4 regions of the Paenibacillus nanchangensis genome follow, and region 1 is predicted to be linked to each of the others. Evidence: predicted binding sites of a transcription regulator. Region 1 holds the regulator's gene; each other region holds the start of a gene.
What was found. The regulator Rex, encoded in region 1, represses fermentation and respiration genes when NADH is low (regulators of the CRP and FNR family bind a similar motif). The targets are predictions, from matches to a motif close to TTGTGAAATATTTCACAA.

Region 2: a site for Rex is predicted at 1,215-1,232, ahead of nirB (nitrite reductase large subunit NirB). Genes of this name have one in related genera too.
Region 3: a site for Rex is predicted at 2,003-2,020, ahead of ACE6ED_RS06980 (cytochrome ubiquinol oxidase subunit I). Genes of this name have one in related genera too.
Region 4: a site for Rex is predicted at 1,814-1,831, ahead of ACE6ED_RS14105 (phosphoketolase family protein). Genes of this name have one in related genera too.

The regions. Positions count from the first base shown of each region.
Region 1 covers NZ_JBHOFD010000028.1:24,457-27,582, forward strand. The annotation lists gene dinG (ATP-dependent DNA helicase DinG) at 1-840, shown strand, start outside; gene ACE6ED_RS20865 (redox-sensing transcriptional repressor Rex) at 1,105-1,755, shown strand; gene ACE6ED_RS20870 (amidohydrolase) at 1,742-3,049, shown strand; gene ACE6ED_RS20875 (cell wall elongation regulator TseB-like domain-containing protein) at 3,080-3,126, shown strand, end outside.
Region 2 covers NZ_JBHOFD010000005.1:201,464-204,589, reverse strand. The annotation lists gene ric (iron-sulfur cluster repair di-iron protein) at 1-269, shown strand, start outside; gene ACE6ED_RS05680 (hypothetical protein) at 408-1,118, shown strand; gene nirB (nitrite reductase large subunit NirB) at 1,325-3,126, shown strand, end outside.
Region 3 covers NZ_JBHOFD010000007.1:54,154-57,279, reverse strand. The annotation lists gene cydB (cytochrome d ubiquinol oxidase subunit II) at 1-498, opposite strand, end outside; gene ACE6ED_RS06980 (cytochrome ubiquinol oxidase subunit I) at 485-1,888, opposite strand; gene ACE6ED_RS06975 (cold-shock protein) at 2,106-2,336, opposite strand; gene ACE6ED_RS06970 (cold-shock protein) at 2,500-2,700, opposite strand; gene ACE6ED_RS06965 (S1C family serine protease) at 2,982-3,126, opposite strand, start outside.
Region 4 covers NZ_JBHOFD010000015.1:120,807-123,932, forward strand. The annotation lists gene ACE6ED_RS14105 (phosphoketolase family protein) at 1-1,699, opposite strand, end outside; gene ACE6ED_RS14110 (GntR family transcriptional regulator) at 1,959-2,681, opposite strand; gene ACE6ED_RS14115 (alpha/beta hydrolase family protein) at 2,932-3,126, shown strand, end outside.

The DNA.
Region 1 (3,126 bases):
AAGGAATTGTTTTTTGACAAGAAAAAAAGCGTTGTGCTCACTTCCGCCACCCTGTCGGTCGACAAATCCTTCCAGTATATGATCGAGAATCTCGGCTTATCCGCAGCAAACGCGGAAGGACGGGTGATGACCGCCCAGCTGCCTTCACCGTTTAAGTACAGGGAGCAGGCGCTGGTGGTGATTCCGCGGGATTTTCCAAGCGTTAAAGGAAGCATCGGGGATTCGCGTTTTGTGGAGAAGCTGGTTCGTTCGCTTGCCGAGGCCGCCGTCTCGACGCGCGGAAGAATGCTGGTGCTCTTTACCTCCTACCGGATGCTGAAACAGGTATTTGATCCTTTGAAGGACGCGCTTGCCTCCGAGAATATCACCGTGCTTGGGCAGGGTGTTGAAGGGGGAAGCCGGACGAAGCTGATCCGGCGGTTCCAGGACAGCAGCGCATCCGTGCTGCTCGGGACCAGCAGTTTCTGGGAAGGCGTCGATATTCCGGGTGAAGCGCTGACCTGTCTGGCTATCGTCAGACTGCCGTTCCAGCCGCCAAACCACCCGCTGGCCGAAGCTAAAGCGGAGCTGCTGCAGGCCCAGAAGAAAAACCCTTTTATGCAGATGTCGGTCCCCCAGGCGGTCATCCGCTTCAAACAGGGTTTTGGACGGCTGGTGCGGACGGCGGAGGACCGGGGAATCGTTATTGTATACGATACCCGAGTAATTGAGTCTTATTACGGTAAATATTTTCTATATTCGCTGCCGGGGCCCAAAATGGAGCATATGCTGACCGAACAGCTGGTTCCGCGTATTACGGAATGGCTGGAAGCAGGAGCTGCCGAGGCCAGCGGAGAATAAATTTAGCTGCAAGCAATTCAAACGGTACCGGGGTGGAACCTTATCTGTAAGGGTTTTCCATCCGGCTGCCGGGCGAACCGGACCGCTGCCGTTTCCGGCTTTTGGCGGCAGGTTTGCCGTCAAAGCAGTTTGCGGACACAAGCAAGCGGTATTTGCTGCCGCTGCTCTATAGGGAACACACGCGGAACACGAACGGGGGAAGTTATGCCCGGAAGGAAGCTGCGCGGGTTACCCGGAAGGCATCTCTAACGAGGAGGATCATCGATGAAATCAGACAAAATATCGGAAGCGGTCGTACGCCGTCTGCCGGTGTACTTGCGTTTTCTGAACGAGCTGAACAAACGCGAAATCGCGACCGTTTCTTCCCAGGAGCTGGGGCAGAAGCTGGAGCTCAACCCGGCGCAGATCCGGAAGGACCTGGCTTATTTTGGCGACTTCGGCCGCAAAGGCATCGGGTATGACGTCTCGTATCTGATCGAAAAAATCCGGCATATCCTGAAGCTGGACCAGCAGATTAACGTAGCCCTTGTCGGCGCCGGTAATCTGGGCCATGCGCTCTCGAATTACAACGCCTATCTGAAGGACACGATGAAAATCGTTGCCATCTTTGATTCCTACCCGCCCAAAATCGGGCAAAAAATCAACTCGCTGACCGTGCAGCCGATGGAAGAACTGGCCGATACAATCCGGAGCCAAGGCATCCGGATCGGCATTATTACCGTCCCGGATTCCGAAGCGCAGGCCGTTGCCGATATCCTGGTCGGTTCGGGCATCGAAGCGATTCTGAACTTTGCGCCGGTTATTCTGAAGACGCCGCCCGAGGTACGGGTTCATGCGGCGGATTTCACAACCGACCTGCAAAGCCTAGCTTATTATCTGCCTGATGGAAAGGAGACCGCAAATGAGCAGCAATGACCGTAAATGGGTGATTCGCAACGGCCGGTTTGCCGTTAACTCGGCGGACCGTTCGGTTCTTACCGGCTGGATGATTGTGGATGACGGCCGGATTACGTACATAGGCGAAACCGAACCCGAGAATATAGAGGGAGTCCGCCAGGTGGACGGGAGCCGGCTGCTGTTTCTGCCCGGGCTCGTCAATACGCATGGACATGCCGCGATGTCGCTGCTCCGGGGTTACGGGGACGACCTTGCTTTGCAGGTATGGCTGCAGGAGAAGATGTGGCCGATGGAAGCCAAGTTTACCGGAGACGACGTATACTGGGGAAGTTCGCTGTCGATTCTGGAAATGCTCAAAGGCGGAACAACCACGTTCCTTGATATGTACGACCATATGGACCGGGTGGCCGAAGCGGCTGACCAGTCCGGCATCCGCGCTGTTCTGATGCGGGGCGTTATCGGTCTGTGCCCCGAGGACGTGCAGAAGGCGAAGCTGGAGGAAGCCGTCCGTTTTGCCCGCAACTGGCATGGCCAGGCGGACGGCCGGATTACAGCCATGATTTCGCCGCATGCACCGTATACCTGTCCGCCGGATTATTTTGTCAAATTTGTGGAAGCGGCGCATGAGCTGGATCTTCCGCTCCATACCCACATGTCCGAAACGCAGCGCGAGGTGGAGCAAAACGCCGCCGATTACGGCCTCAGACCCGTAGCGCATCTGGAGAAGCTCGGCATGTTCACGCGTCCGTCGCTTGTTGCGCATGCGGTCCATCTGACGGATGAGGAGATTGAGATCCTTGCACGCCACAATGTTGGGGTGTCGCATAACCCGGGCAGCAATCTTAAGCTTGCAAGCGGCGTCGCCCGTGTTCCCGAGCTCCTGAAGGCCGGCGTCACGGTTTCGCTGGGTACGGACGGCGCGGCGAGCAACAACAACCTCGACATGTTCGAAGAGATGCGCCTTGCGGCGCTGATTCATAAAGGAGTAAGCGGCGATCCTACGGCGGTGCCCGCGGCCGAAGCGCTGCGGATGGCAACAGAGTATGGAGCAAAGTCGGTCTTTTTGCCTGAGGTAGGACGCCTTGAAGTAGGAATGAAAGCCGATTTGATCGCCATTGACATTGATCAGCCGCATCTGCTGCCCCACTCGGACCTGTTATCCCATGCCGTGTACTCGGCGAGCGCCAAAGATGTGGCGCATGTGTGGGTTGATGGAAAACAGGTGGTTAAGAACGGCGAATGCCTGACGCTGGATGAAGAGCGGATCCGCCGGAGCGCCCAGCAGGCGTTCGAAGGTCTGCTGAAACGGTAAGCGCGCGGGGATGAGAGGGAGCGGAAACGGTTGAAAAGAAAGGGACAATGGATCGCACTCGGAACGTCGGCGCTGCT
Region 2 (3,126 bases), on a different contig from region 1:
AGCAGTTTCCGATGCTGCTCGAACTGGACCGGTTGGGAAGCGCTGAAGGCGTACAGGATGTTCAGGCTGCGCTGAACGAACTGGAAGACGAGCATGACCAGGCAGGCGAGCTGCTGCGTCAAATCCGCAGCGTGACCAATGACTTTACGACGCCGGAAGGCGCATGCACGACGTACCGTCTGACTTATGCCCGGCTGGAGGAGCTTGAAGGGATGACCTTTGAGCATGTTCATCTCGAAAACAATGTGCTGTTTCCAAGATATATTTGAGAACAGCAGGGGGCTTGGGTTATCCTAGAAGCAGCGGTATAGGAGCCCGGGAGAATGATCATGGACTCTCTGCCGCTTCATCAGTTCCGGCCGGTTTGTACGTGACGGCCCGCCGGGCGGGATAGGCAGGTGAGTTTAATGAAGAAAGCCCTTTTATGGCGCAATTACGTATTGATTTTTCTATTGGCGGGAATGCTTGCCGGCTGCGGAAACGAAACTGAAGCCCTGGCTCCTGTTCATGCCGACGTATCCGGCGGCCCGCAGCTGTCGCTGCAGGTGAACGGCAGCCCGCTGACCGGATTTCCGGACAAGACGGTAAACGTGTACCGTTCAGGAATGACGGTGCGCGAGCTGCTGGAGAGCGAAGGGGATGTGGTTTTTGCGGATGACGGGCAGGCGGTATCCAGCGTGGCCGGTGTAACCTTGTGTCCGGAGCTGAGCTGGGTGATCCGCTCCAGCGACAGCGGGGATCCGCTGAAGACGGCAGACTGGGGCAAACCCGTGCCGCGCAATGCCCATTACATTCTGTCCGCGGAGCTTGCCGAAGCGTATAAAGACAAGCTTTTTTCCATCCTTGTGGTGAACGGGGGAACCACCCGGCGGGAGCTGAATCATTCGTATGTTCTGCCTTATGAAGACGGCATATCGGTCAGAGATTTGCTGCTGGACAGCGGCATGGTGGAGCTGGAGAAAGACGGATGGTCAGTAGCTTCGGTTAAAGACTACGCGCCTGCTTCCGAGGAAATATGGAAAATCAAAGCCAACGGGAAGCTGCTGACGCGTGCCGGAATGGACATGAAGCTGAAGGCGCAGGATGAAGTTGAACTTGTGTTGTCGCTGCGGCGGTAAGGAGTCTTTCGGGAACATAGCCGTAACAGATCTCAACAGCCCTACCGAGGTGGGGCTGTTCGGCATGCGGCCAAAAGGGAGTTTTGTTCGGAAAAGTTGTGAAAATATTCACATTTGTTGTGATTACAATCACAAAGGTGTTTAAAATTTAAATTGTATAATTTAGTCAACAAGACAAAGTAACAGCTTCGAGGAGGCAATTAGCTATGACAGCGAATCGAAAAAAACTGGTACTGATCGGGAACGGCATGGCAGGGGTCGGTACATTGGAGCAGATATTGAAGCTTGACAGAGCCTATGACATCACGGTGTTCGGTAGCGAACCGCACCCTAACTACAACCGGATTATGTTGTCCTATGTGCTGGAAGGCAGCAAGACGATCGACGACATCATTTTGAACGATTTGAACTGGTACCGCGAAAACGGCATTACACTGCATACCGGTACGCCAGCTCTCCGGATTGATCACGAGAACAAACAGGTCATCGCGGAAGGCGGAATTACGGCGGATTATGACAAGGTCATTGTTGCCACCGGTTCGAACTCCTTTATCCTGCCGATACCGGGAAGCGATAAAGAAGGCGTAGTCGGGTTCCGTGATATTGCGGACTGTGAGCAAATGCTTGAAGCGGCGAAGTCGTACCGCAAGGCTGCGGTAATCGGCGGAGGACTCCTCGGACTGGAAGCGGCCAAAGGGTTGGTTAACCTCGGAATGGACGTCACGGTTGTTCACCTGATGGAGGATTTGATGGAGCGGCAGCTCGACCGCAACGCGGCTTCGATGCTGCAGGCGGAGCTGGAACGGCAGGGCGTGAAGTTTGCAATGGGCAAACAGACGGTCGCTTTGACCGGCGGCAGCCGTGTTGAAGGACTCCAGTTCAGCGACGGCACCGAGCTTGAAGCACAGTTCGTCGTAATGGCGGTCGGCATCAAACCGAACACCCAGCTGGCCCGCGAAAGCGGACTGGAAGTTAACCGGGGAATCGTCGTAGATGACTTCATGCGCACTTCTATGGAAGATATTTACGCCGTTGGGGAATGCGTCGAGCACCGCGGCCAATGTTACGGTCTGGTTGCACCGCTGTTTGAACAAGGATTTGTGCTGGCAAAACATCTGTGCGGTGTTCCGACGGAACCGTACGAAGGTTCAATTGTATCGACCAAGCTGAAAATTTCAGGTGTGGACGTATTTTCCGCCGGCGAGTTCCTGGATACTCCAGAGCATACGGTCATTTCGTCCAAAGACGAATGGAAGAAAACCTACAAAAAAATCCTGCTGCGCGGCAACACCATCGTGGGCGCAGTGCTGTTCGGGGATGTAACCGAATCGGCCTCCCTTCAGAAGCTGGTGAAGCAGGGCGCGCAAATGACCGACGAAATCTACGCACAGGTCATGGGCACAGGCTGCTGCGGCGGCGGAGAGAAAAAGCAGGCTTCCGTTGAAACGATGGCGGATGAAGAGATTGTCTGCGGCTGTAACGGCGTGACGAAAAAGACGATTGTTGACGTGATTCAGAACCAAGGTTTAACTACGGTGGACGAAATTAAAGCCTGCACGGGCGCTACCCGTTCCTGCGGCGGCTGTAAGCCGGTTGTGGAGCAGATTCTGCAGTATGTCCTCGGCGACGGATTCAAGCAGTCCGCCAAACAGGGAATCTGCGGCTGTACAACGCTTAGCCGGGATGAGATCGTGGCCGAAATTCAAGCCAAAGGCTTGAAAACGACGAAGGAAGTCATGAACGTATTGGGCTGGAAGCAGGAAGAAGGCTGCTCGAAGTGCCGTCCGGCGGTCAACTACTATCTTGGCATGCTGAACCCGGATACGCACGAAGATGAAAAAGAATCGCGGTTTGTCAACGAGCGGCTCAGCGCTAACATCCAGAAAGACGGCACGTTTACGGTTGTTCCGCGGATGTACGGCGGGGTAACGACACCGGAAGACCTGAAGAAAATTGCAGACGTATCCCTGAAGTACGATGTGAAAGTGGTAAAAGTAACCGGCGGCCA
Region 3 (3,126 bases), on a different contig from region 1:
CCCGGCAACCACCGTATACGGATTAACGATATCGAAGAATCCGGCATGCATCTGCATATCCTGATCGATCGGCAGCCCTTTAATGAAGCTGGCGAAAACAACAGCGAGCAGGAACGGCGGCAGGAAGCTGCCGAAGAAAATGCAGACATCCCAAGTTTTTTTCCAGGCCGCGCTTTCGCCTTTGCCCCGGAACTCAAACGCCACGCCGCGTGCGATCAGCGCCAGCAGGGCAAACACAAACGGAATATAAAATCCGCTGAACAGCGTTGCGTACCATTCGGGGAATGCCGCAAACATCGCGCCCGCTCCCGTCAACAGCCAAACTTCATTGGCATCCCAGAACGGTCCAATCGAGTTGATCAGCACCCGGCGTTCGGTGTCATTTTTGGCGAGCAGCTGTGTTTCCATGCCGACCCCAAAGTCGAAGCCTTCCAGGAAAAAGAATCCGATAAACAATACCGCAATCAGCACAAACCACAGTTCATTAAGAGACAGCATGATATCCCCCCTTGCCGTAAGGATCTTGGCTTGCGCCATGATCATTGTCTGTGGCGTACGGCCCTTTCTTGATTACTTTAACGAACAGCGACACAAGCACAATCCCCAAAATTGCATAGATAGCAGTAAAAGCAATAACCGAGAACAGCACCGAGCCCGCCGACACGTTCGGCGATACGCTGTCTTCCGTTGTCATGAGTCCAAACACCGTCCAAGGCTGACGCCCGATTTCGGTCATAATCCAGCCGGATGTGTTGGCGATTGGCGGCAGCAGCAGCCCCGCAAACATCAGGCGCATGAACCAGGTGTTTGGTTGTTCAAGTTTTTTGCGCCACATCAGGTAAATTGCATACAGTCCGAGAAAAATCATCCCCATACCGGCCACGATCATAATCCGGAAGCTCCAAAACGTCGTGCGTACAGGCGGAATATAATTGCCCGGTCCATATTGCTGTTCGTATTGCGCCTGCAGTTCTTTCATCCCTTGTACTTCCCCGTCAAATTTGCTGTAAGACAGGAAGCTGAGCAGATAAGGAATCTTCAGCTCGCCGGAGTTCTGCTGGGCCGCGGGATCAATGTTGGCTGTCAGCGTCCAAGCCGCCGGCGATCCGCTGTTCTCCCACAGTCCTTCGGAAGCAGCCATCTTCATCGGCTGGGTTTTCACCAGATATTGAGCCTGCGCATGGCCCGCAAATGCTACGCCGAACGAGGAGATAATTCCTACAATAGCGGCGATTTTAAACGATTTTATAAAAAACGATACTTCCTGCTTTCGGAGCAGCTTATACGCGCTGATGCCGGTAACCAGGAATGCCCCGGTAGCGTAAGCCGCGAACAGCGTATGCGGCAGTTCCACGAGCAGCTGTCCGTTCGTAATCAGTGCAAAGAAATCATTCATTTCCGCCCGGCCGTTATTCATTTCAAAGCCAACCGGATGCTGCATAAAGGAGTTCGCCGTCAGAATCCAGAAGGCGGACAGCGTCGTGCCCAGCGCCACCATCCAGATGGACAACACGTGCAGCTTTGGCGACAGTTTATCCCAGCCAAAAATCCACAGCCCGATAAACGTCGACTCCAAAAAGAAAGCGAGCAGGGCTTCGACTGCCAGCGGCGCGCCGAAGACGTCACCAACAAACCGGGAATAGTCGGACCAGTTCATACCGAACTGGAACTCCTGCAGAATCCCCGTTACCACGCCCACCGCGAAATTGATCAGGAACAGCTTTCCCCAGAATTTCGCCATTTTTTTGTATTCTTCATTCCCCTTGGCCACATAGATGGTCTCCATGATTGCAATAAGGAGCGCTAGACCGATTGAGACCGGCACAAAGAAGTAATGAAAGATCGTCGTCGATGCAAACTGCAGCCGCGACAGCATTACTACGTCCATTGTTTCCCCTTCCTTCTTCCTGTTATCAGTGATTCTATTCTGTCAAAATTTAAAGCATCCAAGTGTGATATTTATCACATAAAAACCGTGATTTAGCTCTCAAATGCAATAAATTTGTGACAAAGATCACAAGACATTGGTCAAAATTGCAAAAAAAAATAAGACGGCTGGGCCGTCTTCATCTATGTGGTGCTTTTATGGTTCTTGGCGAACCCGGTCAGAGAATGGAAATCCCTTTTTTCAGCTTCTTTACATCCCCGTTTGGATTAACCAGCTGGGGCAGCATCCGAGTATCCCGGACCATTGGAGATTGGCAGATACAGCAGGAGGGCGCTTGGTCAAAAGCGAAGTTGTCCCTCATCCAGCCCTTGCAGCTGTCGCTGGTACATACCCAGACGGCGGTAACTTCCTCCGGAATTTCCTCAACCGGCTTCTTGCGATAGTTCATGACCCTTCCTCCTCTTGGTCCACAGATTTAGATTGCATAAAGCGGCATAACAAGCAAAACGCCCCCGGGCAGATCAAACTGCCGGAAGAGTTTATGAGAATACCCCAGAATGTTAAAAACACCGTCCAGCCTTTCAGGGCGGGACGGTGTTATCTTAGGACAATTACAGTTTAACTACGTTCTCGGCTTGCGGTCCGCGGTTGCCTTCAACTACGTTGAATTCTACGCGTTGTCCTTCGTCGAGGGTTTTGAAGCCGTCGCCAACGATTGCGCTGAAGTGTACGAATACGTCGCTTCCGCCTTCAACCTCGATGAATCCGAAGCCTTTCTCTGCGTTAAACCATTTAACTGTACCTGTTTGCATGGGTGTATACCTCCACTATATTAAAATTAACATGTTTACTTTATCTTCACACAAAGAAAAAATTAACACATTGAAAAAGGTTGCTTCACAAATGACAACCCTTTTCAATGTGTTGATTTAGGTCTCATATGTAAGATTATTATTATTTTAGCACGGATGGCCAGGAAAGGCAAGCTAACCTATCCGTATTGTTCTTTTTGACAGTCAGCGGGGCGGGTGGCACCGATTGCTGCGCCGCCGCCCCTCAACCGCCTTATTACTATACACCAAACCGGGTTAGTTTATTCCTCTTTTTTTTCTTCAAGCGTAATGGTCAGCTGTTTGCGTACCCCTTCCCGGTAAAAGGTGATCTGCAGCGCGTCTCCCACTTCAGTCTGATTGTACAAATACTTCCGCAGCTCCAGCGTGGAGGTAATGGGCTGTCCG
Region 4 (3,126 bases), on a different contig from region 1:
CGTCCGCCGGCAGATATTCGCGGATAAATTCCGGCTTCTTGTCGGCCAGATGGCCGAGCAGGCCCGGGTCCTGGTGTGTATAACCGTTGTGATCCTGCTGGAATACCGTCGAAGTGGCAACAACGTTCAGCGACGGAATATCGGTGCGCCAGCCTTGATCGGTCGCTTTGCGCAGCCATTTGAAATGCTGGGTGATCATCGAATCGACAACCCGCAGGAACGCTTCATAGCTGGCGAAAAATCCATGGCGACCCGTCAGGACATAACCTTCCAGCATCCCTTCCGCCTGATGCTCCGACAGCTGCGAATCGATTACCCGGCCGTACGTTGCCAGGAATTCGTCGTTCGGTTCGATAATGGCGTCCATCCATTGGCGTTTCGTAACCTCGAACACCGGGCCTAACCGGTTGGACATCGTTTCGTCCGGACCGAAGATGCGGAAGTTTTTGTTCGCCTCGTTCAGCAGGACAACCTCACTCATATATTTCCCCAGAACCGCCATATCCTGCGCAATGACTTGGCCGGGAACACTGTTATCCACCGCATAGTCACGGAAATCCGGCAGACGCAGTGCTTTGACCAGCTTGCCGGCGTCGGTTACCGGATTTTTGCCCATTCTTCTGTCGCCTTTAGGCAAAATCTCTGCGATTTCAGCAATCAAGCGGCCGTTTTCGTCAAACAGCTCTTCCGGACGGTAACTGTTCATCCATTCCAGCAGTGCGGGGGCATGCTGCATATTTTTTTGATCCACCGGAATGGGCACCTGATGCGCGCGGAACGAATTTTCGTTTGGCACATTGCCCCATGCCTTCGGACCCGTCCAGCCTTTTGGGGAACGGAATACAAGCATCGGCCACAGCGGACGGGTTTGATCGCCGTTTTTCCGCGCGTTTGTCTGAATTGCACCAATACGTTCGATAATCGCATCCAGCGTTTTCGCCATTTCCGGGTGCATAAACTCCGGATCGTTTCCTTCCACAAAAAACGGCTCCCAGCCCATGCCGCGGAAATAAGCGGTCATTTCTTCTTTGGACTGGCGGGACAGAATCGTCGGGTTGCTGATCTTGAATCCGTTCAGATGCAGAATCGGCAGCACCGCGCCGTCGGTCACCGGGTTGATAAAGCGGTTCGAGAACCACGATGCGGCCAGCGGTCCGGTTTCCGCTTCGCCGTCGCCGATAACGACCGCGGAGATCAGATCCGGATTATCCAGGATTGCGCCAACGCCGTGCGACAGGGAGTAACCCAGTTCTCCGCCTTCATGGATGGACCCCGGCGTTTCCGGTGCGGCATGGGAAGCGACGCCGCCAGGGAACGAGAACTGCTTAAACAGTTTTTTCAGGCCGGGAATATCCTGGGTAATCTCCGGGTAAATTTCGGTGTAGCTGCCGTCGAGATAAGCGTTCGATACCATTACCTGGCCGCCGTGTCCGGGGCCTTCGACATAAAACATGTTCAGATCGTATTTGCAAATAACGCGGTTTAAGTGAGCATAAATAAAGTTCTGGCCCGGAATCGTTCCCCAGTGGCCAATCGGCTTCACCTTCACGTCGGATGCTTTCAGCGGCTCTCTAAGCAGCGGATTGTCCTTCAGATACAGCTGACCTACGGAAATGTAATTCGTCGCGCGCCAGTAAGCATCCAGCTTCTCCAGATAGGTTGCCGAGGAGTAATCAACCTGTACAGATGATAATCCCATTTTCTCCACTCCCTGTATATTCGTTCTCTTTTTTCCTGCCAATGTTTTCTACAACTCCATCATACCGCCGGAATTATTTAATTCAACCTTTTAAACAAATGATACGGTCCAATTTTGTGAAATTTTGAACATAGTATGAAAAACGCAGCTAAACCCTTACTAAAACAGACGGTTTATAGAAGAATTGGAAATTAAAATCAGCCGGAAATTTAGGTTTCAGGACAGCAAAAAAGACCGGATGATTGCTCCGGTCTCTCGCTTATTGTACGGATACAAATGTATTAAATTTGAGATACTGATAATGAAACCGCATGTGGGAGAACTCGAACGGGGTTCCGTTGTCCAAAAAGAAAATGCCTTCCATGATGCCGACCGGCTCGTGCTCCCGCAAATGCAGCAGCTCCCTGTCTTGAGGCTGCGAAGGCTCCGCAAATATGGATAAAAACGACTTGGTGACCGCCAGATTGCGCGAATCCTCGAGATAATTGAAGATCGAGCCCTCAATAATTGTCTGGTTTAAATCCTGAACGATTTTGATCGGAATATATCCCGTCTCAATCATAAACGGCACTTCTTCAAACAGCCGGAGACGGACAATTTTGTAGACAAAATCATGCGGCTGCAGGAACAAATCCCGCTGAAGCTCCTCCGTTGGCGGTATGACCTCGAAGGTCAGCACTTTGACCTGCGGCTTTTTGCCGTGCATATGAAAGTTGTCCGTAACGCCTAAATTGGAGCCTTCGTAGTTGAAGATGGACTCGTTTTTTATGTATAACGGATTGATGAAGGTACCGGAGCCCTGTTTCTTAAAAATGATGCCGGCATGCTCCATCTTCGTGAGCGCCCGCTTGATGGAGCTTCGGCTGACCTGATAGGATTCGCTGAGGCTGCGTTCGTCGGGAAGCCGCATATCGGGGAACTTGCCGGCGAAAATTTTTTCCTTCAAGTCGTCCATAATCTGCTTATAAACAAACTGTGTCATGTAGCTCTCCTTCTTCATTCATGACCCAAACCCGGCCTGTCTTGTCTGATTCACTATACCATATTCGCCGGCCGGATTATAGCGTTCCTCGGGGTCCCAAGGACTTCTCCCATTTGTGATGAGTAAACACCGCAACTGCCTATCCCCCGGTAAAAAGGTTGCAGATTTAAACCATTCTTAAACGGCTCCCGCCTTTAATTTTAACCTAGGCGCTCTACTATGAATGTATACCAAGAGAGGAGCTAAGGGTGTGAAAAAAACGTCTGTCATCTTATTATCGGGACTTGCCGCCGTTATGGTATTAACCAGCATCCCCCTTCAAGCATTAGCCAGTTCAACCACCAGAGACATAAGTACAGCTTCAGCAGCTTCAGCAGTTTCAGCACCGTCAGCCGGCCGAGCCCCGCTGTTTATCCCGCTGCGCAAAGCAGCTGAATCCATTGGA